Regions from separate parts of the Bradyrhizobium sp. KBS0727 genome, predicted to be linked through region 2. Evidence: predicted binding sites of a transcription regulator. Region 2 holds the regulator's gene; each other region holds the start of a gene.
What was found. The regulator LexA, encoded in region 2, represses DNA repair genes until DNA is damaged. The targets are predictions, from matches to a motif close to TGTTCNNNNTGTGTTCNG.

Region 1 (7,230 bases), 3.4 Mb from region 2:
CGACATGCGGCTGGTTCGCATCGAGGATGGGCGGCTGGAAGTGGCACTGGAGCGCAACGCGGCGCGGGGGATGGTCAACGATCTCTCCCGCAAGCTGGAACAGTGGACCGGGCGGCGCTGGACCGTGATCGTGTCCAACGAAGCCGGCGAACCGACGCTGCGTTCACAGAACGAGGTCAGGAAGAACGAGCACGCCCGCGCCGCGGAGGCCGATCCGCGCGTCCAGGAGGTGCTGGCGCGGTTTCCCGGCGCCAAGGTCGTCGAAGTGCGCAAGCTTGCCGCCGAGCCGCCGGAATCCGATGCTACCGGGGAAGACCCCGCTGAGAGTTCCGACAGCGACGACGATTGATCGAGATCTCGAGACGACGCACCCAAGGAAACACGATGGCTGATTTTCTCGGTATGATGAAGCAGGCGGCGCAACTGCAATCCAAGATGCAGGCGATGCAGGAAGAGCTCGGCAATGTCGAGGTCGAGGGCATTTCCGGCGGCGGCCTGGTCGCCGTGCGCATGACCGCGAAGATGGAAGTGAAAGGCGTCAAAATCGACCCGTCACTGATGAAGGCCGAGGAGCGCGAAGTGCTCGAAGACCTGCTGGTGACGGCGCATAATGACGCCCGCCGCAAGGCGGAGACGGCGATGCAGGAAAAGATGCAGGCGCTGACCGGCGGGCTCGGCCTGCCGCCAGGTCTTGGTCTTACCTGAACGCTTGGTCTTACCTGAACGCTTGGCCCTACCTGAATGCTTGGTCTGATCTGAAATGGCTTCTGCGGTTGCCGGCCCCGAAATCGAACGCCTGATCCAGCTCCTGGCGCGGCTGCCCGGCCTTGGCCCGCGCTCGGCACGGCGCGCGGCGCTGCATCTGATCAAGAAGCGCGAGGCGCTGATGACGCCGCTGGCCGGCGCATTGCAGGTGGCGATCGACAAGATTCAGGTCTGCAAGACCTGCGGCAATATCGACACCCAAAACCCCTGCACGGTGTGCACCGATCCGCGGCGCGACGGCGCGATCATCGTCGTGGTCGCTGACGTCGCCGACCTCTGGGCGCTGGAACGGGCCAATGCGACCAATGGCCGCTATCACGTGCTCGGCGCCACGCTGTCGCCGCTCGACGGCGTCGGTCCGCAGGATCTCACCATCGACGCGCTGGTGGCGCGCGCGCACGATTCGCAGGTCAGCGAAGTCATCCTCGCGCTGAATGCCACGGTGGACGGCCAGACCACCGCGCACTACATCACCGACCTCCTGCAGGAAGCCAATGTCAGGGTAACGCGGCTCGCTCACGGTGTTCCCGTCGGCGGCGAGCTTGATTATCTCGACGAAGGTACGCTATCGGCTGCCATGCGGCAGCGAACGCTGTTCTAACCATCACAGACGGAACTGATCGACATGACGAAACGACGATTCGGCAAGCGCTCCTGCTTTGCGGCGATGGTGGCCGTGGCTCTGGCTGCGCCTGCCGCACACGCGCAGCAGGCCGAGCCCGCGCCGGCGAAGGCCGGCAAGCCGATCAATTCCGGTGACGTGCTGTCGGGTGAACTCAGCGCCATGAAAGTCCGTGGCGGCAAACGGGGTACCAAGGTCAGTACCTATCAGGTCACCAGCGAGCCGCGCCGGCTGCCGCCGCCGAATGGGCTCTGCAATCTCGAGACCGGCCCCGAGACGTTCCAGCTCATCACCAACAGCGACGCGCAGGCGGCGCAACTGAAGAATTTCATCGGCAAGGAAATCTCGGTGAAGGTCGATGAAGTCGCCTGCGCGCAGGACGCCGGGCAGATGAGCGAAGCCGTCATTACCAAATGGAGCGTGGTGACCAGGCACTAGACAGCTGTCGTCGCCCGGCTTGCCGCCTCCGCCAAAGCTTCGGCGAGCCAGCATAGGGAAGCCCTGGCGAAGCCTTGGCGTAGCCGGGACTGGGCGATCCAGTACGCCGCGGCATCGCGGCTTGATCCCAACAGCGGTGGGATACTGGGTCACCCGCTTTCGTGGGTGACGACAAGTGAGGCGCTAAACCTTCACCGGTCCCAGCGACGCAAAATGGCCGCGCCGCTGCAGCCAGGCCAGCAGGATCAGGCTGGGGACTGCGACCACGACGCAGATCGCAAAGAACAGCGGCCACCCCACAGCCTTCGCCACATAGCCGGCGCCCGACGACAGATAGGTTCGTCCCACGGCGGCCAGCGCGGTCAACAGCGCATACTGGGTCGCGGTGTGCAGGGGATTGCGGCACAGCGCCGACAGGTAGGCGACGAAGATCACGGTGCCGATGGCGCTGGTGAAATTCTCCGCCGTGATCGCGAACGCCAGCGCCCATTGATTGACGCCTGCCAGCGCCAGCCACGAGAACGACAGGTTGGCGACGGCCTGCAGCACGCCGCCGATCCACAGACTGGCCGCCAGCGAATAGCGCCGCGCCACGAAGCCGCCGGCAAAGCCGCCGATCAGGGTCGCGGCCAGCCCGACGCCCTTGACGATGGCAGCGTAGTCGTTGCGGGTAAAACCGAGATCGATCACGAACGGCGCGGTCATGGAGCCGGAAAACGCGTCGGTGAATTTGAACAGCACCACGAAAGCAAGTGCTGCCAGCGCGTCGCGCCGGGTCAGGAATTCGGAGAAGGCGCCGACCGCGGCCTTCAATACGCGCGCCAACGCGGTCTCGGTGCGGGTGGCGGCTTCCGCGCGTGCGGATTGTTCCGGCTCGGTCGCGGCCAGCGCGGTGACGGTGCCGATCAGCACCAGCGCCGCCATCACCACATAGCCCCACATCCAGGCATTGCTGCGCGCGATCCCCGTGCTTTCAAACCCGGACACGATGAACAGCGCGCCCGCGGTCGAGACCAGCATGCCAATGCGATAGGCCGCGACATAGGACGCCATGCCGGCGGCTTGCTCGCTCTCCGGCAGGCTCTCGACGCGAAACGCATCGACCACGATGTCCTGCGTCGAGGACATAGTCGCGACCAAAAATGCACCGAGCGCGACGAACAGCGGCGAGCGCGCAGGGTCCGTCAGCGCCAGCAGCAGGATTGCGACGATCAGCAGCAGTTGCGAAAACAGCAGCCAGCCGCGCCGGCGGCCAAAGGCGCGCGTGAACAACGGCACATGCAGCGCATCGACCAGCGGCGCCCACAGGAATTTCAGCGTGTAGGGTGTTCCCACCAGCGCAAACAGCCCGATGGTGCCGAGATCGACGCCGGACTCGCGCATCCACACCAGAAGCGTCGACCCCGAAAGGGCCAGCGGTAGCCCGGAGGAAAAGCCGAGCAGCAGCACGATCAGGACGCGAGGCTGCAGATAGACCGCAAGGCCGTCGCGCCAGGAGGTGGCGGGCTGAGGTGTGGTTTCAGGTGTGCTCATGGAAGGGTGTTAGCAGATTCGGCGAAGAAAACTGTCATCGCCCGGTCCCGACTACGCCAAGGCTTCGCCGGGGCTTCCCTATGCTGGCTCGCCGCAGCTTTAGCGGAGGCGGCAAGCCGGCGATGACAGTCTAATATGCGTTAGCAAAACTCAAATATACCCTACGCTCTACTCCCCCGCCTGCAGCTTGCGCGGCAGCGGGAACAGTTCCGGTGCGGCCGGCTTGACCGCGCGCGGCAGTTCGGCCGGGACGTCGGGCTTGCTGAAATCGAGTTCCTCGATCCGGCCGGCGCGCTTTTCGATCTTGTCGGCGGAGATCAGGATTTGCCGGACGTCCTCGTTGACGTCGCCGAAATGCTTCTGCAGCTTCAGCACGCGATCCCGCAGGCGGCCGAGGTCGTCGCCGAGGTTGAGCACTTCGGTACGGATCTGGTCGGCGGCGTCGCGCATCCGCGCGTCTTTGAGGATCTGCTGCATCACCTGGATCGCCAGCATCAGAAGCGAAGGCGACACCAGCACGACGCGGGCGCGGTAGGCCTTCTGGATCACGTCGTCGAAACCGTCATGAATTTCGGCATAGACCGATTCCGACGGCACGAACATCAGCGCGGTATCCTGGGTCTCGCCGGTGATCAGGTATTTTTCGGCGATGTCGCTGACATGCTTCATGACGTCGTTGCGCAGCCGCTGGCTTGCGAATTTCTTCTCGTCGTCGGTGCGGGCGTCATGCAGCGCGGTAACGGCCTCCAGCGGAAACTTGGCGTCGATGCACAGCGGCCGCTGGTCGGGCAGGAACACCACGCAATCCGGCCGCTTGCCGGACGAGAGCGTGTGCTGGAACTCGTAGGAGCCCATCGGCATGCCGTCCTGGACGATCGCCTCCATCCGCGCCTGGCCGAAGGCGCCGCGCGACTGCTTGTTGGCGAGCACGTCGCGTAGCGTCGTCACCTGCGAGGTCAGGTCGGTGAGATTTTTGTGCGCGTTGTCGATGATGCCGAGCCGCTCGTGCAGCACGCGGAGGCTATCCATCGTGTTGCGGGTGGTCTGCTCCATCGACTGGCCGACGCGGTGGGTCACCGAATCCAGCCGCTCGTTGACCGCCCGCGCCATTTCGGCCTGGCGGCCGGCCAGCGCCTGCGCCATGGCATCGACGCGGCCGGTGGACTGGTTCTGCGCCTGCAACATCTCGCTGAGGCGCTCTTCCAGTTCGTCGGCACGGATCGCCTGCGCCATCGCCAGTTCCGCGCCGCGGCGGCCCGAGCGGGCAATGACGATGGCGATCACCAGCAGCAGCACCAGCGCCAGCGCGCCGAAGCCGATCAGGGCTTCGCCAGGGCGAATCGGCAGGTCGCCGACCGTAAAAAGGATCTCGTTCATGCACGCCTTGTAGCCGATTCGGGCGCCGGAGCGAACGAAGAGGGAACATTTATGGTTAATAGCCGGTTGATTTTCGTGGTTAACAAAATCTCAAAAATCATGGTTAAGGCCGGGTTAATGGCTTCCTCGCCGCATTGACCCCGGCAAACCGGCGGCTTAAATCGCGCGACATGGCACTCAGAGAAATCATCATCCTGCCCGACAAGCAGTTGCGGCTCGTCTCCAGACCCGTCGAGAAGGTGACGACGGAGATCCGCAAGCTTGCCGACGACATGTTGGAGACCATGTACGACGCGCCCGGCATCGGGTTAGCCGCGATCCAGGTCGCGCAACCGCTGCGGTTGATCACCATGGACCTCGCCAAGCGCGACGAGGACGGCGAGACCACGCCGCGTCCGCGGGTTTTCGTCAATCCGGAAATCATCTCGTCCTCGGAAGAGCTGTCGGTTTACGAGGAAGGCTGCCTCTCGATCCCCGAATATTACGAGGAAGTCGAGCGCCCGGCGCAGGTGCGCGTTCGCTTCACCGACCTCGACGGCAAGGTGCACGAGGAAGACGCCGACGGCCTGTTTGCCACCTGCATCCAGCACGAGATCGACCATCTCAACGGCGTGCTGTTCGTGGATTATCTGTCGAAGCTGAAACGCGACCGCGTGCTGAAGAAGTTCACCAAGGCCGCGAAGCGCGCGGTGGAGTAGGCCTCGCTGTCATGCCCGGGCACGTCCCGGGCATCCACGCCTTCCTTTCTTGCCGTGTCAAAGACGTGGATGGCCGGGACAAGCCCGGCCATCACGATTAAACTGAATCCTCTCCGGGATATGTCGACGTCATGCCACTCCGCCTGATCTTCATGGGCACGCCCGATTTCGCGGTGCCGACGTTGCTGGAGCTGGTGGCCCATGGCCATGAGGTCGTGGCGGTCTACACCCGCGCGCCGAAGCCGGCGGGACGCGGCATGAAGCTGCAGCCGACCCCGGTCGAGCAGGAGGCGCGGCGGCTCAACATTCCCGTGCTGACGCCGAAGACGTTGAAGACAGCGGAAGCGCTCGACGAATTCCGCAGCCACGATGCCGATGCTGCCGTCGTCGTCGCCTATGGCATGATCCTGCCGCAGGCCATTCTGGACGCTCCGCCGCTCGGCTGCTTCAACCTGCACGGCTCGCTGCTGCCGCGCTGGCGGGGGGCAGCCCCGATCAACCGCGCCATCATGGCCGGCGATGTCGAGTCTGGCGTGATGGTGATGAAGATGGATGCCGGCCTCGACACCGGCGACGTCGCGATGGCGGAGCGGCTCAGGATTACCGACACGATGACGGCGTCCGACCTGCACGACGCGCTGGCGCCGCTCGGCGCCGACCTGATGGTGCGCGCGATGGGCGGGCTGGCGCGCGGCGGATTGCAGCTAGCCAAGCAGAGTGAGCAGGGCGTGACCTACGCCGCCAAGATCGACAAGGCCGAGGCGCGCATCGACTGGAACCGGCCCGCGCATCAGGTGCTGCGGCATATTCACGGGCTGTCGCCGTTTCCGGGTGCATGGTGTGAACTCGCAACGGATAGTGAGCCGGCCCGCCTGAAAATCCTGCGTTGCGAACCGGCCAAGGGCGCCGGGGCGCCGGGCGATGTGCTCGACGATCGCCTGACGATTGCCTGCGCGGATGGCGCGATCCGGATTCTGGAACTGCAGCGGGCCGGCAAGGCGCCGATGAAGTCAGCGGATTTCCTGCGTGGCACCCCGCTGATGCCGCCGGCGCGGCTTTCCTGATGCCCCGCTACAAACTCACCATCGAATATGACGGCACGCCGTTTTCCGGCTGGCAGATTCAGGACAACGCACCGACGGTGCAGGGCGCGCTGGAGACTGCGGTGAAAGCCATCTGCGGCGAGCAGGTTCGCGTCCATGGCGCCGGCCGCACCGATGCCGGCGTCCATGCACTGGGGCAGGTCGCGCATTGCGATATCCAGAAACCGTTTCCACCAGGCCGGCTGCGCGACGGGCTGAACGCGCATCTGCGTCCGCATCCGATCGGCGTGCTCGCAGCCGATATCGTGCCCGATGATTTCGAAGCGCGTTTCTCCGCCATCAAGCGGCACTACCGCTATCGCATCACCAATCACCGCGCCAATCTTGCTGTTGATATCGGGCGCAGCTGGCGGGTGCCGCGTCACCTTGATACGGACGCGATGCATGTCGCCGCGCAGCGGCTGGTGGGCAAACACGATTTCACGACGTTTCGCGACACCGAATGCCAGGCGAAGTCGCCGGACAAGACGCTCGACCAGCTCGACGTCATCAGGGACGGCAACGCGGTAAGCATCGTCACCTCGGCGCGCTCGTACCTGCATAGCCAGGTGCGCTCGATGGTGGGCTCGCTGGTCTGGGTCGGCGAAGGCCGCTGGAGCGCGGATGATCTCACCGCCGCACTGGCCGCCCGCAACCGCGCCGCCTGCGGCATCGTCGCTCCGCCGGAGGGGCTGTATCTGGTGAAAGTGGATTA
Region 2 (7,230 bases):
GCGCCTCCTGCCGTGGGTGCCGGTCGCGTTCGGCACCGGCATCGCGTTTTATTTCGCCGCCGATCACGAGCCGGTGCTGCCGGTGGCCGTCACCGTGGCGCTGGCGCTGTGCGCGCTGGCGTTGCTGTTGCGGCGACAGAAATTCTTCGCCGCAGCGGTGATGATCGCGGCCGTGGCGGCAGGCTTTGCGACAGCTACCTGGAAGACCGCGCGGATCGCGCATGGCGTGCTGGCACAGCCGATGTTTTCGGTGACGCTGACGGGCTTCGTCGAGACCCGCGACATCCGCGAGCGCACCGACCGCTTCGTGCTGCGGGTCGTCACCATGGAAAGCGCGCGCGGGCAAACCAAACTGGAACGCGTGCGGCTGTCGGTAAAGAAGGGGACCGCGCCCGCGGTCGGCAGCTTTGTCGCGCTGAAGGCGCGGCTGTTGCCGCCGCTGGCGCCATTGCGGCCGGGCTCCTACGATTTCGGCCGCGACATGTTCTTCTCCGGCATCGGCGCTTCCGGCTTCGCGATGGGAGCGATCAGGACCGCGGAGCCGCCGGCGGCGGGCGGGCTGGCGTTGCGCTATTCGGCGGTGATGCAGAATCTACGCGATGCGATCGATGCGCGGATCCGCACCGTGCTCGACGGCGACCGGCGCGCGATCGCGACCGCGCTTCTGACCGGGCGCCGCGACGCGATCACGACGCCGGTCAACGATGCGATGTTCATCTCCGGCCTCGGCCACGTGCTGTCGATCTCGGGCTACCACATGGCGGTTGTCGCCGGCGTGGTGTTCTTTGCGGTGCGGGCGCTGCTGGCGCTGTTTCCGGCACTGACCGCGGCCTATCCGATCAAGAAATGGTCGGCGGCGGCGGCACTGGTGGCTGCCGCCTTCTATCTGCTGCTGTCGGGCGCCGAGGTCGCGACGCAACGCTCGTTCTTCATGACCGCGGTGGTGCTGATCGCGGTCATGGTCGACCGCCGCGCCGTCACCTTCCGCACGCTGGCGGTCGCGGCCATGATCGTGCTCGCGATCGCGCCGGAAGCCCTGGTGCATCCGAGTTTTCAGATGTCGTTTGCGGCGACCTTAGGTTTGGTCGCGCTGGTGCAGATCGGCATGCCGCGCCTGTTCGCGACGGCAGATCATTCCGCCACCGCGCGCGTGGCGCTGTGGGGCGGACGTGAGATCATGGTGCTGTTGCTGGCCTCGCTGGTGGCGGGGCTGGCGACCACGCCGTACGCGGCGTTTCACTTTCACCGCATCACGCCCTACGGCGTGCTGGCCAATCTTGCGGCGATGCCGGTGGTCTCGGCAGTGGTGATGCCGGCGGGGCTGCTCGGCCTCGCGGCGATGCCGTTCGGCTTCGACGGGTTTTTCTGGTGGCTGATGGGGCTCGGCATCGACTGGATGATCTGGGTCACGCAATGGGTCGCGGGCCTGCCCGGCGCGGTCGGCCGGGTGTCGGCGTTCGGCATCGGTCCGTTGATCGCGGCCAGCGCCGGCATCATCCTGCTTGGCCTGTTGCGGACCCCGTTGCGCTGGTCCGGCGTGGCGCTGATGCTGTTCGCGGCGGTGTGGGCGGCGCGCGTGCCGCAACCCGACATCCTGATTTCCGCCGATGGCCGCCATGTCGGGGTGCGCGGCCAGGACGGCCGGCTGCATTTGATGCAGGCCGCAAAGGGCTCCAAAGACGCCTTCCTGGTCAGGGAGTGGCTGGCGGCGGACGCGGATGCGCGAACCGCCGACGACGCCACGCTCGGCGAGGGCGTCTCCTGCGACGACAACGGCTGCGTGACGGCATCGCCCGGTGGCGCGCTGGTCGCATGGGCGCTGCGGCCCGAGGCGCTGGCGGATGATTGCGAGCGCGCGGCGCTGATCGTGACCACAAGGCAGTCGCCGGCCGCCTGCGCCGCGTCGGCGATCGACACCGAGCGCCTGCGCCGGCAGGGCGCGCTGGCGCTGCGGCGCGGCCGCGACGGATTTGTCGTCGATGCCGTCAAACCCGGAGGGATCGATCGTCCCTGGTCCAAGGCGATCGCCGAGGATGGCGAGACCGACAGCGCCGTGCTGGCGCCGCGCAAGCCGTCGCCGCGCGCCGTCGATGCGACGCCGGCGGACGCCGACCTGCAGGCGGAAGAGTGAGGCGCTAAGTCAATGCTCGTCGAGTACGGGGGAGGCCGGCAACTCAAACGCGCCGAGATGAAATTCCTCCGGCGCATCCGGCTCCGAGGGCAGGTTGACCAGCGTAAACGCCGCATCGGGAAACTGCTGCCAGATCGCGAGATCGTCCGCGCTCACCGTGAGCCAGCCGAACCGGAACATGTAGCGGCCGGGCTCGGTGACACGACCAGCCTTTTGCCACGTGACCTTGTTGACCATGATCAGCCCCGATACCGGGCTCCGCCGACGGTTGCCGGCGGAGCCTAGTCCCGAGAAATCAGCCGGTAAAGATCGATGTCGCTGAAGGTGATGTCACTTCGCTCGCAGCGGGCGCGCGTTCTACCGCCGGCTGTTGCACCGGCAATTGTAGCACGCTGACGCGCTGGCCTTCGCAGAGCTGCGTCACCAGCACACGGCTTCCGTCCGGAAATTCGATCGCGTCGTGATGACGATCGGGCACATCAGGCGCGATCTGGTTGAACTTGCAGACCCGCCAGTCGAGCGTGCGCGTCCAGATCCAGCGGTTATCGTATTTGACCTCCTGCGCGAAGGCGAGCTCGGTGCCGGGAAGCATGCAGACCGCTACCGCAGGTTCGTTTTCGGATGCAAAGCCGCGGGTCGACGTGCCGCGGAAGGTGGTGGTGATCAGCGTCTCTCCGACCTTGGCGGGGCGCGATGCCACGGCGTGCAGACTGTAGTCACACATCGGATGGCTCCCTCGATTGAGATAGCTAACCCGTGTCTGTGGGAGGCACAGGCCTCTATCAGAGTGGACATTGGCGCTGAGTCTCCTCCGCTTTCGGGGCAATTCTGCGACTCTGCGCCGGTGCCTTTATCACAAACGCGCTAGCGCGCGTTGGTTCCAAATGCGCAACAAAAAACCCCGGCCGACGGCCGGGGCTGTGTTCGATGTCGCGGCTGGCGGCTGCCGGGAGCCGATCAGTACTTCCGGTACAGCCCGATCAGCTTGCCCTGAATCCGGACCCGGTTCGGCGGCAGGATGCGGACCTCGTAGGAAGCGTTGGCGGGCTCGAGGGCGATCGAGGCGCCGCGGCGGCGGAAGCGCTTCAGGGTTGCTTCCTCCTCGTCGATCAGGGCCACCACGATGTCGCCGGTGTCGGCGGTCTCGTTGCGCTGGATCAGCGCCATGTCGCCGTCGAGAATGCCGGCGTCGACCATCGAGTCGCCGCGCACTTCGAGCGCGTAATGTTCGCCGCTTCCGAGCATGTCGGGCGGCACGCTGATGGTGTGGCTGCGGGTCTGCAGCGCCTCGATCGGTGTACCGGCGGCGATCCGGCCCATCACGGGGACGGCGACCGGGCGGTTGCCGTCATCCTCGGCGGCCGAGGCGCCGGTGGCGCGGACCTTGCCCAGCGTGCCCTCGATGACGCTCGGCGTGAAGCCGCGGCGACCGTTGCCGTTGTTACCACCGCCGGTAATCTCCGGAAGCTTGATGACCTCGATGGCCCGGGCGCGGTTGGGCAGGCGGCGGATGAAGCCGCGCTCTTCCAATGCGGTGATGAGACGGTGGATGCCGGATTTCGAACGCAGGTCGAGTGCGTCCTTCATTTCGTCGAAGGAGGGCGGCACCCCGGCCTCCTTCAGCCGTTCGTTGATGAAACGCAGAAGTTCATACTGTTTGCGCGTAAGCATCGCGAGCATTCCCCCGGTTGGCGGTATTCGTCCGGTTTCGAAACCTCAGGCCCAGATCGCCGAGAGTTCCGAAACTCTCGTTTGTAGACACTAGTTCTCGAAACAAATCATGAACGAACACTATATGTTCGATATGTGTTCCGCAACCACTTAATTTCCGGTGAATGCGATCAGGGTTTTGGCAGCAGGTGTCGCTCGGGGCGTCACTCCGGCAGCCGCAAGAACGTGCAAGGCGTCCCTTTCGGGGCGGCGGCGGCAAACGGCGGACGTATCAAAAGTGCCCGTGCCGCAGCGAGATTTCCAAGCAGCGAGGAATCCTGATGATTGACGGGCATCGCCGTCAGCGTGCCGTCGGCGCGCTCCTCGAGCCGGGCGCGCAGATAGTCTTCGCGCTGGTCGTTGGCGGCGAGATCGCGGCCGAGCAGGGCGGTCTCGCGCGCGTGATGGATGCTGTTGCGGCCCGAGAGCGCCCGAATCAACGGCACCAGAAACAGGAACCCGCAGACATAGGACGAGACCGGATTGCCGGGCAGGCCGATCACCCGCATCCCGCCGAGCCGTCCGTGCATCATCGGCTTGCCGGGCCGCATCGCGATCCGCCAGAACGCCATGGTGACGCCCTCGGCCTCCAGCGACGGCTTGACCAGGTCGTGGTCGCCGACCGAAGCCCCGCCCGTGGTGATCAGGATGTCGGCGCCGGAATCGCGGGCGCGGCGGATGCCTTGCGTGGTAGCGGCCACCGTGTCGGCGGCAATCCCGAGGTCGATGGTCTCGGCGCCCTCGGCCCGCGCCAGCGCGCGCAAGGCGTAGCCGTTGGAATAAACGATCTGGCCCGGGCCAGGCGTCGCACCCGGCATCACCAGCTCGTCGCCGGTGGCGAGTACCGCGACCTTCGGGCGGCGGCGCACCGAAAGCTCCGGATAGTTCATGCCGGCGGCGAGCGACAGATCGCGGTCGGTGAGGCGGCTGCCGCGCGCCAGCAAGACGTCGCCCTCGCGGAAATCTACCCCGGCGGGGCGGATGTGGCGCCCGGCGACGGCGGTCTCGGTGATGGTGATGTGATCGCCCTGGACGTTGGTGTCTTCCTGGATGATGACGGCATCGGCGCCGTCGGGGACGACACCGCCGGTGAAGATCCGCACCGCTTCGGCGGCGCCAACCTTGCGCCCGAACGGCCGCCCGGCCGCAACCTCGCCGATCACCTTCAGCCGCGCGGTGAGGTTACCGGCGTCGGCCGCGCGGACCGCATAGCCGTCCATCGCCGACATTGCCTGCGGCGGCTGGGTGCGGCGCGCGGCGACGTCGCGCGCCAGCACGCGATGCCAGGCGGTATCGAGCGCGGCCATTTCCTCCGGCAACGGGTCCGCGCCCGCGAGAATGGCGGCAAGCGCGTCGGCAACCGGCATCAAGGCCACGGGCGAAACTCCCTCAAATTCCAGACTCAAGTCCCGGGTGCGGTAATCCCGAGTGCGGTGAGTGCCTTTGCCACGTCATCCGTCGATGTCACGTGGACAGCAGCCAGGCCGCGCGCCCGCGCGCCCTCGATGTTGGCGGCGACGTCGTCGAAGAACAGAACTCGCGACGCCGGCACGCCGATCGCCTTTACCACATGATCATAGGCTGCGGCGTCGGGTTTTCTCAAGCCGATGGTCGAGGACAGAAATATCTCGCGGAAGTGACCGAGCACGTCGGAATACGCCTGCAAGAAGTGCGCGACATGGGCCGGATTGGTATTGGAGAAGGCGTAAAGCGGCATCCGCTTGGCGGCGTTTGCCAACAGCGGTGCGATGCCCGGCATCTCGCCGGCGAAGATCGCATTCCAGCCGTCGAGAAACTGGTCGTCGGTGATGCCGATGCCGAGCGACGTGCGCAGGTTGTGGAAGAACGCTGCGTCGTCGATCCTGCCGACCTCATGGTGCTTGAAACTGTCGTCGACGACAAAGCGGTTGGCGAGCTCGGCCGGCGTGCAGCCGGCATGACCGGCCCAGCTGGTCATGACCTTGCTGAAATCGAGGTCGAGTACGACGCGCCCGATATCGAACAGCAGGACGTCGGCGGATCCTTGGGCAAGCCGGGTCTGGGTGAGCGGGGTGGTCATGGCCGTCGTTTACAAAACCGGACAGGTCCGGGCAATGGCTCGCCGTTATGTCACAATGTCCGGTCATGCAATCCAGCGCTTAAGCCGGTGCGCGAGCTGTGCTAAGCGTTGGGAAAGTTTTTGGGAGTGGTCGTATGACAATCTTGAGCCGAGTCTTCAGCCGGGTTTTGGGCCTGGTCGCGTTGATCGCGTTGTTGGCAGTCGCCATGGATTTGCCGGCCTCGGCGCAGAGCAAGAGCATTCCAAAATACGGGGAGACGGACAAGGATAAGACGCCAAGCGAAAAGGCAGCCGAAAAAGAAGCCCAGAAGGCCTACGAACGGTCGCTGGGCAATATTCCGGAGCAAAAGAGCGCGGACCCCTGGGGAATCGCGCGTGGCGACAACTCCCCCCCGAAGGCCGCTACCAAGACCGCGTCGCCGAAGCCGAAGGCCAAGAACGACACGAAGAACGACACCAAGACCGACAGCGCCGCCAAGCAATAGAAACACCAAGAGACCCGCCGGCGCGATGCCCGGACAATCAGGGTCCGGCCAGGAGGAAACGCCGAAATGTCGGACACGCTGCTGTTTTCCCCGATGTCGATCCGCGGCGTCGAGTTGCGCAACCGCATCGTGGTGCCGCCGATGCACCAGTATTCGGCGGTGAAGGGCTTTCCGACCGACTGGCACCTGATGAACGCCGGCAAGTTCGCCGCCGGCGGCGCTGGCCTCGTGGTGGTGGAATCGACCAAGGTCGAGCGGCGCGGCTGCGGCACCGTCGGCGACCTCGGCATCTGGGATGATGCCTTTGTCGAGCCGCTCAGCCGTCTCGCCAAGTTCATCAAGCAGCAGAACTCGGTTGCCGGCATCCAGCTCGGCCATTCCGGCCGCAAGGCGCGTGCGACGCGCCCGTGGGAAGGCGACCGGCCGCTGCAGCGTTCCCCTGAGATCGAGGATTGGGACGTCTGGTCGCCGGTGGCGCCGAGCGCGATCGCCCATAGCGAGAAATGGCCGGTGCCGAAGGCGCTGGAACGCCACGAGGTCAAGGATCTGGTGCAGGCCTGGGGCCACGCGGCGCGCCGTGCCCATGAGGCCGGCTTCGACGTGCTGGAGCTGCACGGCGCTCACGGCTATCTCGTGCACCAGTTCCTATCGGAGCGATCCAACCAGCGCAGCGACGAATATGGCGGTTCCGAAGCCAACCGGATGCGCTTCATCACCGAAATCACCGAAGCGGTGCGGACGCACTGGCCCGATCACAAGCCGTTGTTCGCCCGCCTCTCGGTCGAGGACAATGCCGGCTGGGGGCCGGAACAGAGCGCGCGGCTGGCGAAAATCCTCAAGGCCAA
Region 3 (7,230 bases), 770 kb from region 2:
GAGCGCGGCCTTCGAGGCGGCGTAGGGACCGATATAGGCGGGCGCCTTGTTGGCGGCGCCTGAGGTGACGAATACCGCGCGGCCGGCATCGGACTGCTTCAGCAACGGCTCCATGCAGCGGATCAATTGAAAATTCGCGGTCACGTTGATCGCCATGACATCGTTCCACGGCTTCACCTCGATATGGCCGAGCGGTGACGACGGACCGGCGACGCCGGCATTGCCGACGAGAACGTCGATCTTGCCGTGGCGCTCATGCAACGCCGCGCCGAGCCGCGCGATGCCGTCGAAATCGGTGAGGTTGAGCGGCACCAGTGTGGCGGCGCCGCCGTCTTTGCGGATCTCGTCGTCGAGCTCTTCCAGGCCGCCTTGCGTGCGCGCCACGGCGACGACATGCGCGCCGGCCTTGGCGAGCGCCACGGCGGTGGCACGGCCGATGCCGCGCGAGGCGCCGGTGACGACGGCGATACGGGAAGCGAGGGGTTGGGTCATGGTTTCAACTCATCAACGTCTGTGCGGCGGGGTATTACAGACGTGGATGGCCGGGACAAGCCCGGCCATGACGAAAATGGCACCGTCGTTCCGGGATGCGCCGCAAGGCGCAGACCCGGAAGGTCGAGCTGATGGAGGGTGCAAAACAACCTCTGGATTCCCCGATGTGCAATTGCACATCTGAGGTTCGCGTCTTCGACGCGCCCGGAATGACAGCTGCGCTGTCAGCTCGCTTCCGCCAGCAGCGACAATTGCCGGGGCTGCGGTTCGACCTGGGTCTGGTCGGTGAGGTGGGTCGGATAGGCGCCGGTGAAGCAGTGATCCGAGAATTTCGGGTTGGCGGGATCGCGGCCGGGCTCGCCCATCGCGCGGTACATGCCGTCGATCGACAGGAACGCCAGCGAATCCGCGCCGATGATCTCGCGCATTTCCTCCAGCGAATGGGTCGCGGCGAGCAGGCCGCCGCGGTCCGGCAGGTCGATGCCGTAATAGTCGGGGTACAGGATCGGCGGCGAGGCGAGGCGGAAATGCACTTCGCGGGCGCCGGCGTCGCGCATCATGCGTACGATCTTCTTCGACGTGGTGCCGCGCACCAGGGAGTCGTCGATCAGGATGATGCGCTTGCCTTCGATCGCGGCGCGGTTGGCCGAATGCTTCATGCGGACGCCGAGTTCGCGCACGCTCTGGGTCGGCTGAATGAAGGTACGGCCGACATAATGGTTTCTGATAATGCCGAGTTCGAACGGCACGCCGGAATGCTGGCTGTAACCGAGGGCGGCGGGCACGCCGGAATCCGGCACCGGCACCACGACGTCGACCTCGACATGGCTCTCGCGCGCGAGCTGTGCGCCAAAGGCCTTGCGGACCTCGTACACCGAGCGGCCGCCGACGATCGAATCCGGCCGCGAGAAGTAGATATATTCGAAGATGCAGGGCCGCGGCGGCTTCGGCGGGAACGGCTTGTGGCTGTGCGCACCGTCCTCGTCGAAAACGACGATCTCGCCGGGTTCGACGTCGCGGACATATTTGGCACCGATCATATCGAGCGCGCAGGTTTCCGAGGTCAGGATCGGGCGGCCGTCGAGGTCGCCGAGCACCAGCGGGCGGATGCCGAGCGGGTCGCGTGAGCCGATCAGTTTCTTGTTGGTCAGCGAGACCAGCGAATAGGCGCCCTCGATGGCGCGCAGCGCCTCGATGTAGCGATCGATGAAGCGGCCGCGCTTGGATTGCGCCACCAGATGCAGGATCACTTCGGTGTCGGTGGTCGACTGCATCATGGCGCCGTTCTTCACCAGTTCGCGGCGCAGCGAGAGCCCGTTGGTGAGATTGCCGTTATGGCCGACCGCGAAGCCGCCGGCATTGAGCTCGGCGAACAGCGGCTGCACGTTGCGCAGGATGGTGGCGCCGGTGGTGGAGTAGCGGACATGGCCGACGGCGGCGTTGCCGGGCAGGCGCTCGATCACTTCGCGGCGGGAGAAGGTGTCGCCGACGAGACCGAGGCGGCGTTCCGAGTGGAAGCGGGCGCCGTCGAAGGAAACGATGCCGGCGGCCTCCTGGCCACGGTGCTGGAGGGCGTGGAGGCCGAGCGCCGTGATGGCGGCGGCCTCGGGGTGGCCGTAGATGCCGAACACGCCGCATTCCTCGCGGAGCGTGTCGCCTTTGAGGTCAGGATCTTGGAGGTCGTCCTGCAATTCGATGCCGAGATTTAGATCAGGATTTGAGTCAAACTGGTGGGCGGGATCGGAAGTGTTTTGCATCTCGTCCATCGCGCCTCTCTTTTGGCCAGAATTATTTGCCCGCGGGTTTCTCGATCAGCTTTTTAAGGCTGTCACGGGCAGGTTTACTGTAGCCATCACCGGACCCAGGGGCTGCCTGGTCGGTGTCAGTTTGATCGTCGTCGGGTTTATTCTTCTTGAATCTCTTTAAGATGGTGTTCTCAGGGTCGTCCGGCAAGAGTGACATCAGCCAATCGCCGGTTCCCTGCAGCACCAGCCGGGACTTCGCCCCGGTGATCCAGTCGGGCCGCTGCTTGTCCGGAACCAGCCAGACGAAGAACTGGTAGGCCACCACCACGATCAGCAGGCCGCGGCCGAGCCCGAACAGGAACCCGAGCGTGCGGTCCAGGGCGCCGATCCGGGAATCCAGGATCATGTCCGAAATTCGCACGGTGATGATGGACACCACGATCAGGGTACCGATGAAGGTGCCGGCCACCACCACCACGGAGGCGACCGTGTCGTTGTTGAAGTAGGTTTTTGCGGTCGGCAGCAGCTTGGCGAAAGCATAAAGCGTGACGAGGGCGGCAGCACCCCAGGCCGCGATCGACAGGATTTCGCGCATGAAGCCGCGCACCAGGGCAAGCAGCCCCGAAATCAGCATCACCCCAAGCAGGACGAGATCGAGTATCGTTATCGGCATCGGCTGGTCAGGTCCGCTCGTAGGTTCTCAAGCAGCGAATCGGGGGCGTCATCGACACCCTAGGTGAGGGGCATATGGCATATCCCGCAAGGCCGGATATCGCGCCATCCCGCTCGCCCTTCGCGCGCGTTGTATAGCGGCGAGGGCGGGGCGCGTCACGCCGCTTTAGCCGTTCTCGCGCCGGAATCGCGCCGGTGTGGCATTTTTCTCAGCCGCGCCCTCGCGATTGGCTTCCTTATTTCCCTCTTTATTCCCTCTGGGCGTCCCGCGCGCCGCAATGTCCGCGACCAGGCTGGTCAGTCCGCCGACGGTGTTCAGCACCAGACCGGCATCGCTACCGACGTCGCCGCGCGTCGATTCGGGCAGCACGGCGCGGCCAAAGCCGAGTTTGGCGGCCTCTTTCAGCCGGGCCGAGGTTTGCGCCACCGGCCGGACTGCGCCGGACAGCGAAATCTCGCCGAAATAGACCGCATCCGTCGGCAGCGGCGCGTTGACCAGCGAGGATACCAGGGCCGCGGCGGCCGCGAGATCGGCGGCCGGTTCCTGGATCCGCAGGCCGCCGGCCACGTTCAGATAGACGTCGTAGCCGGACAGCTTGACCCCGCAATGGGCCTCCAGCACCGCCAGCACCATCGACAGCCGGCTCGGATCCCAGCCCACCACGGCGCGGCGCGGGGTGCCGAGGGTGGTCGGCGCCACCAGGGCCTGCAATTCCACCAGCACCGGGCGAGTGCCTTCGATCCCGGCAAAGACCGCGGTCCCCGGGCTGCCGAGATCGCGCTCGGACAGGAACAATTCGGACGGGTTGGAGACCTCGCGCAGGCCGAGACCAGTCATCTCGAACACGCCGATCTCGTCGGTCGGGCCGAAACGGTTCTTCATCGCGCGCAGAATCCGGAAATGCTGCGAGCCTTCGCCCTCGAACGACAGCACCGCGTCGACCATGTGCTCGACCACGCGGGGGCCTGCGATCTGGCCGTCCTTGGTGACGTGGCCGACCAGAATGATCGCGGCCCCCGACTTCTTGGCGAAACGAATCAGCGCCTGCGCCGAGGCGCGGACCTGCGTCACCGTGCCGGGGGCTGATTCCACCGTGTCGGTCCACATGGTCTGGATCGAGTCGATCACGATCAGGCGCGGCACCGCGCCTTCCGACAGGGTCGAGACGATGTCCTCGACCGAGGTTTCTGCCGCAAGCTGCACTGGCGCGTCGGCCAGTCCGAGCCGCTCGGCGCGCAGCCGCACCTGGGCCACGGCCTCTTCGCCGGAGATGTAGACCACGCGATGCCCGGCGCGCGCCATCATGCTGGTGGCTTGTGTGAGAAGCGTCGATTTGCCGATGCCGGGATCGCCGCCGACCAGCAGCACCGAGCCGCGGACAAAGCCACCGCCGGTGACGCGATCGAGTTCGCCCATGCCGGACGAAAGGCGCGGCGCGTCGGTGCTCTTGCCGGTCAGGCTTTCCAGCGCAAACGTCCGCCCCTTGCGCTTGGAGCGGATCGAGACCGGCATCGAGGTGGCGCCGGTGGTGTCCTCTTCGGCCAGCGTATTCCACTCGCCGCAGGACTCGCACTTGCCCTGCCAGCGGTTATACGCTGCGCCGCAGTTCTGGCAGACGAAGGAGAGGGTGGATTTGGCCATGAAGGGAGTGAGTCGCCGTTGAAGAGTAACGCGTTGATAGCATGGAAAATCTCAAATTGTTCCTAATTTGTTCTTGGTCGCCGTCGGGTACTGGCCTGTTTTAACCCCTAGTGGCCCACTTTGATTTTGGCAGTGGCCTAGTTTGCCTTAGCGATGTTCAAGCTGATCGCCATTGAAGATGTGCAACATGCCGGAGAAGGCAGGGTGGTCTGCCTCCACTACATACCGAACGGCCCCGGCTCGGTTTGTAAATACCGACACGATGAAGCCCGGATATTCGTAACCTGAGCGCTTCTTTACTCGGTCGCCTACTTTGAACGGTACATCTGTCATTTTATCCCCTGTAGGCCGCCTCAGTTGGCGGCCTCTTTCATTTTGACATCCCGCAGTGGAAATCCCACCTCGATACACGCTTTGGGGCGCGTTATCGCTTCCTCGTAATCCCTTGTCGCGCAACAATACGCCACGCCGCGCTCCACACGCACCAGCGTTAGGGAAAAACCACGAATTTGAGAGTGGCCTGTTTTGAATCTGCGAGTGGCCTATTTCGGCCAGTACCCGCCGTCGATCCATTGCCGTTGGGACTGCTAGCCGCTTCGGTTGGCGGTCTCTTGGTCAGCGCGAAAACACGCGCGTTCCGGACGGCCATCTTCGCTTGTCCCCCACGGGGCTCGCGCCAATTTCCCACCCCGCGCCTCCCCAAATCGCGTCTACGACGCCAAGCTCACCCGCGATATCTCGGACAAAAAAGATGTTCGGGTTGGAGCTGGTTTGCAGCGCGCCACTGTCACCACCGGGCTGCTGTCGCAACAGGCACCAGACATCGACCAGGCCGCTCTCATGGCCTTGGCCGAGTTCCGCCAAAATCTCCTGGTCGCTGGCGGTTGAGTTCAGGACGTAAGTTGGAAACGATGTGCCGCCCGCATCGTCCTCGACCTTGCCCGTGAACCGGCGCGCGAATGTCGCGCCGAGCCAGGAAATCCTGACGGTGGCGCCTGACGAGATGTCTTCCTTGAAATGTTCCCGAGCGACGAATTTTTCGACGTGAGGGATGGCCGAGGTCGACGACGGATCGGAAGGTTCCTCAGCTTTGGGGTGCAGGGAACACCCAACGCGATCAGTTGCGACAACCGAATTCGGTCGGCCTGTTTTGGTATCATCGGCAGCTACGGTGAGGGCCGGTGCGGCCAGAAAAAAAACCAGCGAGAGGTTGAGGCTTAACCGGCGCATTTTGTTGTTGTCCCTGATTCCGCTTTGGTCGCGGAGGCAAGGTAAACCGCATCCTGCAGATGTAAATCAAAGAACAGGTTTCTGGTTAAGGATAAAAAGTAACATCAACTGCAATCCAGATTTGAATCAAATGCAGTTGCTTCTTTGGATGCTCAACTGATCCGGACTGCCGTCGGATGTGCTGCTGTCTACGGGTCCGACGGAGCCGAGCGACCAGGTGAGGCGATCGGCAAGCGCATCTAAACTCGTATCTCGCGCTTTGACAGCAGCAAAGGCGGATTGTCCCGCGGCACGGAACCGGTCGGCAATGCCCGGCAACATCGCGCTTCCGCCCGAAGTGGATCGCTCAAACTCCAGCGAACGCGCCAGGACGGATTGTTCGCATAAGCCGGAATTCGCCATACCCAGATCGTCTCGTAGACGCTGTCTCCGAAACGTTCGACATCGGGCTTTGCTGTCGGCCAGAAAGCCGAGCCGACGAGCGCGACGGTTAACATCATCGTGGAGGTGATAATCACTTTGCGCATCACGCGCCTGCCTTTCCTGCCTGTCGGGGCCTTGATGACCCGCGACTCCCATTGCTCCGACTGCGACACGTCGAAGGCTTCAGCTCCAGGGCAACATCGACTACGACGGCCGCCTACTTGCGGCACCAATTGCATGCGGCGCCGTTGAAGCAAGATGTGTCGCCTGGGTTCTCGAAGCTTGCGTCCGGGTCGCTGATCGACCCTGTGATGCTTCCTTGAACAAAGTCCTTTTTCCGCAAACGTCGAATTCAAGTAATACGATTGTCATAGTCGTAATGATGGGGTGTAGGCAATCCGCCTAACAACCAAAAGTGAGTGCGCGACAAAACTCTTTCGTGTTTTTCAACACGCAAAGCCCCGTAAATTTACGTCGTTCACGAGGATTATCGGAGCCGCCAGCCAGGAAATAGCAAGGCCGCCTCGGCATCCAATTCGAACCGCGTAAACCGCGCGAGCTGATCAGAAAGCGGCAATGCCCGGGATTGCGATCCCGGGCATCATCGCTTGCGGATGAATTCGATCCCTATTTCACCGACACGAACGGCACCGACGAGCCCGGCACCATCGTGGTCGGCAGCACGCCGTTCCAGCGTTCGGCCTGCACCAGGGTGACGAGGTTCGGATTGGTGCCGAGCGCCTTGGCGCGTGCTTCGATGGCGGCGGCTTCGGCTTCGCCTGTTATCCTGATGTTCGAGGCCTTGGCTTCGCCGTTCAGCCGCGTCGCTTCGGCGTTGGCCTGCGCCTCGGCGCGGACCGCGTTGGCCTTGGCGGTGGCCTGCGTCACCGTGATCTGCGCCTGGACTTTTTCGCGCTCGGCGTTCTGCTGCAGCTTCTGGACTTCCACCTCGGCCAGCATGCGCTGCTCGATCGAGTGCAGATAGTTGGCGCTGAACTCGATGTTTTCGAGCTGGACGCTCTCGAT
Region 4 (7,230 bases), 1.1 Mb from region 2:
TGGCGGCGTAATCGCCTGAACTTCGATCTCACGTGAAGGAAGGCCTGCATCTCCAATGCAGGCCTTCTTTATTTGCGCCTCACCTGGAGCCTTATCGGTTCTGATTCAATCAGAACCGGGCTCCAGCAATGGCGACATAAAAAGCCCGCGCCGTTGGCGCGGGCTTTTCTATCGCATTGCAGCGAGGAACGCTGCGTCAGTCTTCGCGGCGATCAGAACACGCGCGAGAAGATCAGGTAGAGCGTGCCGGACAGCAGGATTGCGGCCGGCAGGGTCAGGACCCACGCCATCACCATGTTGCGGATGGTGGCGATCTGCAGCCCCGAGCCGTTCGCCGCCATGGCACCGGCGACGCCGGACGACAGCACATGCGTCGTCGAGACCGGCAGGCCGAACATGTCGGCGGCGCCGATGGTGGCGGCGGCAACGAGCTCGGCGGAGGCGCCCTGCGCGTAGGTCAGGTGCGTCTTGCCGATCTTCTCGCCGACGGTGATGACGATGCGCTTCCAGCCGATCATGGTGCCGAGCCCAAGCGCGATCGCCACCGCGACCTTGACCCAAGTTGGAATGAACTTGGTGGCCTGGTCGAGCGAGCCTTTATAGGCGTTCAGGGTCGCGACCTCTTCCTTGTTGAGGTCGTTTTCCTTGTCCTTCATGAGGAAGCGGACGGCTTCCGAAGTCAGGTACATGTCGTTACGGGTGTTGCCGACGACTTCGGCCGGCACCTTGTTGAGCGAGCCGTATTTCGCGACCTGGTCGCCGACGTCTTTCACCAGCACGGCCAGCGAGGGGTAGGTGCCTTCGCTGATCTTGTGTTCGGCGACATACAGCGTCACCGCCGGGCGCGGATTGCCGATGATGCTGTGGCCGGCGCCCTTGGCGGCGACCACCCTGGAGGCGGCTTCCGAGGTCTTCTGGAACTGCGCCACCTGGGATTCCGGCAGCGCGCGGTTCAGCGCGTAGGCGGTCGGCACGGTGCCGATCAGGATCAGCATGATCAGGCCCATGCCCTTCTGGCCGTCGTTCGAACCATGCGCGAAGCTGACGCCGGTGCAGGTGGCGATCAACAGACCGCGGATCCAGAGCGGCGGCGCCTTGTTGCCTTCGGGCGCTGCGTACAGCGCCGGGTTGCGGACGATCGTCTTCAGGAGCAGCAGCAGGATGGCGGCGCAGACGAAGCCGACCAGCGGTGACAGCAACAGCGCGTAGCCGATCTCGGTGGCCTTGCCCCAGTCGACGCCAGAGGTGCCGTCACGGCCGCGCATCAGCGCATTGGCGACACCGACGCCAATGATCGAGCCGATCAGGGTGTGCGACGAGGAAGCCGGCAGGCCGAAATACCAGGTGCCGAGGTTCCACAGGATCGCGGCGATCAGCAGCGCGAACACCATCGCAAAGCCGGCGCTGCTTCCGACTTGTAGGATCAGTTCGACCGGCAGCAGCGAGACGATGCCGAAGGCGACCGCGCCCGAGGACAGCAGCACACCGAGGAAGTTGAAGAAGCCCGACCACATCACGGCGACTTCGGCCGGCAGCGAGTGGGTATAGATCACGGTAGCCACCGCGTTGGCGGTGTCGTGGAAGCCGTTGACGAACTCGAAGCCGAGCGCGATCAGCAGCGCCACGAACAGCAGGATATAGGGCAAATAGGACGTGACCCTGGTGCCGGTCGCGTCGACGTCGGCATAGATGCTGTAGGAGACGAACAACAATCCGGCGGCCAGAATGCCGAAGAAGATGATCATCGTCAGCGGATTAAAACCCTTGTCGAGATTGGGCCTGGAGGCCGGCTGGATGGGCGCTGGCTCGCCCATGGAAGAATTAATTGCAATATCGGTCATTCTGACGCCCTCAAATACATTGAGACGCTGTTTTGACCGATGGACTTGAAGGTTGGATGACAGTTGCGGCTATGCAGCGTGCTCGCTTGTATCCGCCGCGTTGCACAACTTTTCGCAGGGCTGGTCCCGTCTTCCCGGATCGACGCGCGGCCATGCCAATGCGGTGCGAACAGCGTGAGGCGGGGAAAAGGTAGGCCGCGCGCTGCGTGGCACCGGGGCTGGTGGCGCCGCGCAGCGCGTCGGCCTCAGGTGGAACGTCATGGCGTGAACAGGACGTTCTACGTTGCCGTCGAGAATGCGAATTCTCATTGATCAATTAAAGGTTGTACAGATGTTTGTCAAATTTTCCCACCGTTATATTTCATGGGAAATGGCGGTTCCGTCGCGTTTTGTGCCGCGCGGGATTGAAGATACTGGCGTAATAGCGCCGCCAGGTTTCCTCCAGGCGATCTTCCGTCGGCGCTTCGGCTTTGGCCACGCCCGGCGTGATCGAAACGGCGTGGCCGTCCCAATGCGCGCAGACATCAGGTGTCAGGATCGACCACGGCATGTCGGCGAAGCGTCGCGCGAAGAACGACGCGGCGAGTTCGACGATGTGATGTTCCGGTTCGAACCAGGCGACGTAATGCGCTTTCTGTTCGCGACCGACTTCGCGGAAGCGAACAAAGGCGTGCATCTTGTGCTCGTCGCGGCGCACGGCCTTTGCCATCGCCGCAACGTCAGAGACATCAGGGTCGGTCGCGATGTCGAGCAGATCGTGATGGTCGCGCAACCGCCACAGCAGGCGATAGAGCAGGGCAAACCGTTCGGGGTTGCGATGCAGGATCGCGGTCTGCGCCAGTTCGACGAACCTGCCCGATACGTTGAAGGTAGTGCCGTGCGTCGGCTCGGGCGGAGGTGACGTCGGTTCGAACAATTCCGGCGCGCTGCCGCGCACCCGCCACGTCACGTCGGCCGGCTTCACATCATTCAACGCCAGCGCCCGGGCGGCTTTGCGCCAGCCGTCGAAATCGGTTTCGCCGTCGAGGCTGATGAAGCGCATCGGCTAGTCCCTTTCGTCATTCCGAGCGAAACGGGTCGCGCGTCTACGCGCCCGATGGCAGATCCATCCTTGAATCCCTTTGATTCCACTCATGAATCGGTTCGACGCCGATCCCGATTGACTCTGCGGGTCCTGTTAGCTTTATATTAGAACATACCATGAACAAATGGGCCGGCCGCGGGTTCATTCGAAAGAACCGTTGAAGGCGAAATATCCAAAGGAGCGGGGCATGAGCACCGCACGCATCAACACGCTTGCGCGTTTGCGCGGCAGCATCGAGCGCATCGAAACGTCAGGTGATGCCTATGCGCATCCCAAGGCAGCGCTTGGCCACGCCGACGCCGACGCAACGTTGCGAGGCGGCCTCGTTTTGGCCGCGGTGCATGAGGTGTTTTCGGAAGGGCATCAAAGTGCGGCGGCCACCGGCTTCATCGCCGGCCTTGCCGGACGGCTGACGCCGCGCCGGCCGCTGGTCTGGGTGCGGCAGGATTTTTCCGAACTGGAATCCGGCGCGCTGTCGATGAGCGGGCTTTGCGAACTCGGCCTCGATCCGCGCCGGCTGGTGACCGTGCGTGCCGCGGACGCCGATGCCGCGCTGCGCACCGCCGCCGACGCGCTGGCCTGCGACGCGCTCGGCGCTGTCGTGCTGGAAGTCTGGGGCGAAGCGCGGCAGCTCGATCTCGTCGCCAGCCGCAAGCTTACATTGGCCGCGCAAGCCTCCGGCGTCACCGCCTTGCTGCTGCGGGTGGCGGCCACGCCGCAACCTTCGACCGCGGAAACAAGATGGATCGTGCGCGCGGCGCATTCGCCGCCGGCCTCGCCGTGGATCGGATGGGGCGCGCCGGTGTTCGATGCGCAACTCGTTCGTAACCGTCATGGCCCGGTCGGGCGGTGGATCATGGAATGGAAATGTGATGAGTGCCTTTTCAGCGAACCGGCGGCGTATCCTCAGCCTGTGGCTGCCACGCCTGCCCATCGACCGCATCAAGCGCAAGTTTACGCTCACGGTTTCAAGCAAACAGCGTGAGGCAAACTTTCACAATACAGGCAGTGCGCTCCCTCTCCCGCTTGCGGGGGAGGGTTGGGGTGGGGGTGTCTCCGCGAGTCATACTGCTCGTGTGGAGAGAGCTTCCCCCACCCGGATCGCATCTTTCGATGCGATCCGACCTAAGAGCGAGCTTCGCTCGTCTCGACCCCCGCAAGCGGGAGAGGTGAAGCAAGAAGCGCCCCACGTCGTCATCGCAAAGCAGAACAACGCGCTGGTGATCTATGCGCTCGACGATCTTGCCGCGCGCTCCGGTCTTTCGATCGGGCTGCCGCTCGCCAATGCCCGCGCGATCTGTCCGGAACTGACGGTGTTCGATGCCGACGAGGCCGCGGACGCCAAGACGCTGGAAGACATCGCCGACTGGTGCGACCGCTTCACGCCGCTGGTGGCGCTCGATCCGCCGCATGGCCTGTTCCTCGATATCACCGGCTGCGCCCATCTGTTCGGCGGCGAGGCCGCGCTGCTGCAGGCCGTCACCGGCGCGCTGACAAAGCGGGGCTTTGCCGTCAGCGCCGCGATCGCCTCGACCTCGGTTTGCGCGCGCACCATGACGCGGCATGTGTCGGGGAAAATCGTAGCCTGCGGCGAGGAGGCCATGGCCGTCGCGCCGCTGCTGGTCACAGCCCTCGGTACGGATGAGGCCATCGCCGGTGGGCTTCGCCGCGCCGGGCTGAAGACCATCGGCGACGTCGCCTCGCGCGCCCGCCACGAGATCGCAGCTAGGTTTGGCGCCGGCTTCACGGCCCACCTCGCGCATGCACTGGGGCAGGGCGATGCGCCGATCAGTCCGCGAAAGCCGCTGCCGGATTACATCGTCGAGAAACGCTTTCCCGAACCGGTCGCCACCGAAACCGTGATCGCGATGAACTTGTCCGCGCTCGCAGCCATGCTGGTTGCGGCGATGGACAAACAGGGAAAGGGTGCGCGGCGGCTGGAAGCGAGCTTCTTCCGCACCGACGGCGCGGTACGCACGATTGCGGTCGATACCGGGCGTCCGGTGACGAAGCGCGAGGTGATCGACCGCCTGTTTCGCGAGCGGCTCGATGCGCTCAACGATCCCCTCGATCCCGGCTTCGGCTTCGATCTCATTCGTCTGTCCGCCAGCCGCACCGAAATCATGGTGCAGCGGCAGCGCGACCTCGATGCGTCAGTCCATGACAATGACCAACTCGCCGCCCTGATCGACCGCATCGCCGCGCGCATCGGCGGAAAACGCGTCGTCGTGCATCTGCCGCAGGACACCCATATTCCGGAACGTGCTGTCCTGGCCGTGCCGGCGCAGCACCATCTGGCGGCCGCGGTTCAGGCCTTCTGGCCCGAGCGCGTTGCAAGCGAGCCGCCGCTGCGGCCGTTGCGGCTGTTCGACAAGCCCGAACCGATCAAGGTGCCGTTTGCGACCGTGCCTGACGGGCCGCCGCATCAATTCACCTGGCGCCGCGTCACCCACACGGTGGCGCGGGTGGAAGGGCCCGAACGTATCGCCATGGAATGGTGGAAGCAGAACGGCGCGCGGCTGACGCGGGATTATTTCCGTATCGAGGACGAAGCCGGTCTGCGTTTCTGGATCTTTCGCGACGGGCTTTATGAAGGCGAACTCGCAGACGAGGAGGGCGAGCCGGTTGAAGCAAAATGGTTCGTGCATGGGCTATTCGCATGAACGGACCTTTGCACATCCCATATGCCGAGATCGGCATCACCACGAATTTTTCGTTCCTGCGTGGCGGTTCGGACCCGCGCGCCTATGTCCACGAGGCGAGCCGGCTCGGTATTCCCGTGATCGGGATTGCCGATCACAACACGCTGTCCGGCGTGGTGCGCGCCTGGAAGGAGCTCGATCATCCCGACGTCATACACAAGCCAAAATTCCTGATCGGTGCGCGCCTCGTCTTCATCGACGGCACGCCGGACATTCTGGTCTATCCGCGTGATCGCGCCGCTTACGGCCGGCTGTGTCAGTTACTGACCCGCGGCAAGCGCGGCGATGACATCCAGCGGATCGAAAAGGGCGAATGCCATCTGAGGCTCGATGACCTCTTGGAATTTTCCGAGGGCCAGCTTCTGGTGCTGACGCTGCCGCATCGCTTCGAGACAGAGAAAGCCCTTGATGTCCTCCATCGATTGAAGCGAAGCAAAGCCGACGGCGTCTGGCTCGCCGCCAGCCTGCTCTATCGCGGCGACGACAAGCGTCGGCTGGTGCGGCTGCATCATCTCGCAAGCAAAGCAAATGTCCGGCTACTGGCCACCAACGAGGTGCTGTATCACCACCCCACGCGCCGGCCGCTGCAGGACGTGCTGACCTGCATTCGCGAGAAGACGACCATCGACGCGATTGGAAAACGGCTGGAGGCCAATGCCGAGCGCCATCTCAAGCCGGCGCATGAAATGGCGCGGCTGTTTCGCGAACTGCCGGAAGCGATCGCGGAAACCATGCGCTTTGCCGGCCGCATTTCGTTTTCGCTGGACCAGCTCAAATACCAGTATCCGGATGAACCGGTACCGCCGGGCAAGACCGCGCAGCAGCATCTGGAGGATCTGACCTGGGCCGGCGTCGACAAATATTTCGGCGGCAAGATCGACGAAAAGCTGCGCGCCACCTTGCGCAAGGAACTCGCGCTGATCGCCGAGCTGAAATACGCGCATTACTTTCTCACCGTGCACGACATCGTCCACTATGCGCGAGCTGAGAACATCCTCTGCCAGGGCAGGGGATCCGCGGCCAACTCCGCCGTCTGCTACGTGCTCGGCATCACTTCGGTCGACCCGACCAAGGTCGATCTTTTGTTCGAACGCTTCATTTCCAAGGAACGGCTGGAGCCGCCCGACATCGACGTCGATTTCGAACATTCGCGCCGCGAGGAGGTGATGCAATATGTCTACCGCCGCTATGGCCGCCACCGCGCCGCGATCATCGCCACCGTCATCCATTATCGCCCGCGCTCGGCAATCCGCGATGTCGGCAAGGCGCTGGGGCTGACGGAGGATGTCACCGCCGCGCTCGCCGACACCGTGTGGGGAAGCTGGGGCAAGGGCCTCAACGAGATGCAGGTCCGGCAGGCCGGGCTGGACCCGGCGAATGCAATGGTCGAGCTTGCGGTCGAACTCGCCTCCGAGCTGATCGAATTTCCCCGGCATTTGTCGCAGCATGTCGGCGGCTATGTGCTGACCCAGGACCGGCTCGATACCTATGTGCCGATCGGCAATGCCGCGATGGACGACCGCACCTTCATCGAATGGGACAAGGACGACGTCGACGCGCTCAACATGATGAAGGTCGACGTGCTGGCGCTGGGCATGCTGAC

Region 1: FFI89_RS32570 (DNA recombination protein RmuC) is a predicted target of LexA. The motif match lies at 4,766-4,783, and genes of this name have one in related genera.
Region 3: radA (DNA repair protein RadA) is a predicted target of LexA. The motif match lies at 4,609-4,626, and genes of this name have one in related genera.
Region 4: FFI89_RS11160 (ImuA family protein) is a predicted target of LexA. The motif match lies at 3,031-3,048, and genes of this name have one in related genera.

Annotation. Positions count from the first base shown of each region.
Region 1 covers NZ_CP042176.1:6,954,867-6,962,096, reverse strand. Annotated here, with positions in the region: gene FFI89_RS32595 (DNA polymerase III subunit gamma/tau) at 1-349, shown strand, start outside; gene FFI89_RS32590 (YbaB/EbfC family nucleoid-associated protein) at 385-705, shown strand; gene recR (recombination mediator RecR) at 761-1,366, shown strand; gene FFI89_RS32580 (hypothetical protein) at 1,391-1,825, shown strand; gene FFI89_RS32575 (MFS transporter) at 2,009-3,358, opposite strand; gene FFI89_RS32570 (DNA recombination protein RmuC) at 3,527-4,735, opposite strand; gene def (peptide deformylase) at 4,906-5,433, shown strand; gene fmt (methionyl-tRNA formyltransferase) at 5,565-6,497, shown strand; gene truA (tRNA pseudouridine(38-40) synthase TruA) at 6,497-7,230, shown strand, end outside.
Region 2 covers NZ_CP042176.1:3,555,792-3,563,021, forward strand. Annotated here, with positions in the region: gene FFI89_RS16405 (ComEC/Rec2 family competence protein) at 1-2,131, shown strand, start outside; gene FFI89_RS16410 (hypothetical protein) at 2,141-2,368, opposite strand; gene FFI89_RS16415 (hypothetical protein) at 2,427-2,855, opposite strand; gene lexA (transcriptional repressor LexA) at 3,089-3,802, opposite strand; gene glp (gephyrin-like molybdotransferase Glp) at 4,006-5,217, opposite strand; gene FFI89_RS16430 (HAD-IA family hydrolase) at 5,244-5,900, opposite strand; gene FFI89_RS16435 (hypothetical protein) at 6,035-6,385, shown strand; gene FFI89_RS16440 (NADH:flavin oxidoreductase/NADH oxidase) at 6,452-7,230, shown strand, end outside.
Region 3 covers NZ_CP042176.1:4,326,026-4,333,255, reverse strand. Annotated here, with positions in the region: gene FFI89_RS20175 (SDR family NAD(P)-dependent oxidoreductase) at 1-492, opposite strand, end outside; gene purF (amidophosphoribosyltransferase) at 717-2,258, opposite strand; gene FFI89_RS20165 (CvpA family protein) at 2,281-2,910, opposite strand; gene radA (DNA repair protein RadA) at 3,076-4,551, opposite strand; gene FFI89_RS20155 (hypothetical protein) at 4,699-4,884, opposite strand; gene FFI89_RS20150 (hypothetical protein) at 5,167-5,781, opposite strand; gene FFI89_RS20145 (hypothetical protein) at 6,021-6,308, opposite strand; gene FFI89_RS20140 (prohibitin family protein) at 6,832-7,230, opposite strand, start outside.
Region 4 covers NZ_CP042176.1:2,457,957-2,465,186, forward strand. Annotated here, with positions in the region: gene FFI89_RS11145 (M20 aminoacylase family protein) at 1-11, shown strand, start outside; gene FFI89_RS11150 (inorganic phosphate transporter) at 213-1,841, opposite strand; partial or broken gene FFI89_RS11155 (TIGR03915 family putative DNA repair protein) at 2,224-2,883, opposite strand; gene FFI89_RS11160 (ImuA family protein) at 3,113-3,910, shown strand; gene FFI89_RS11165 (DNA polymerase Y family protein) at 4,095-5,588, shown strand; gene FFI89_RS11170 (error-prone DNA polymerase) at 5,585-7,230, shown strand, end outside.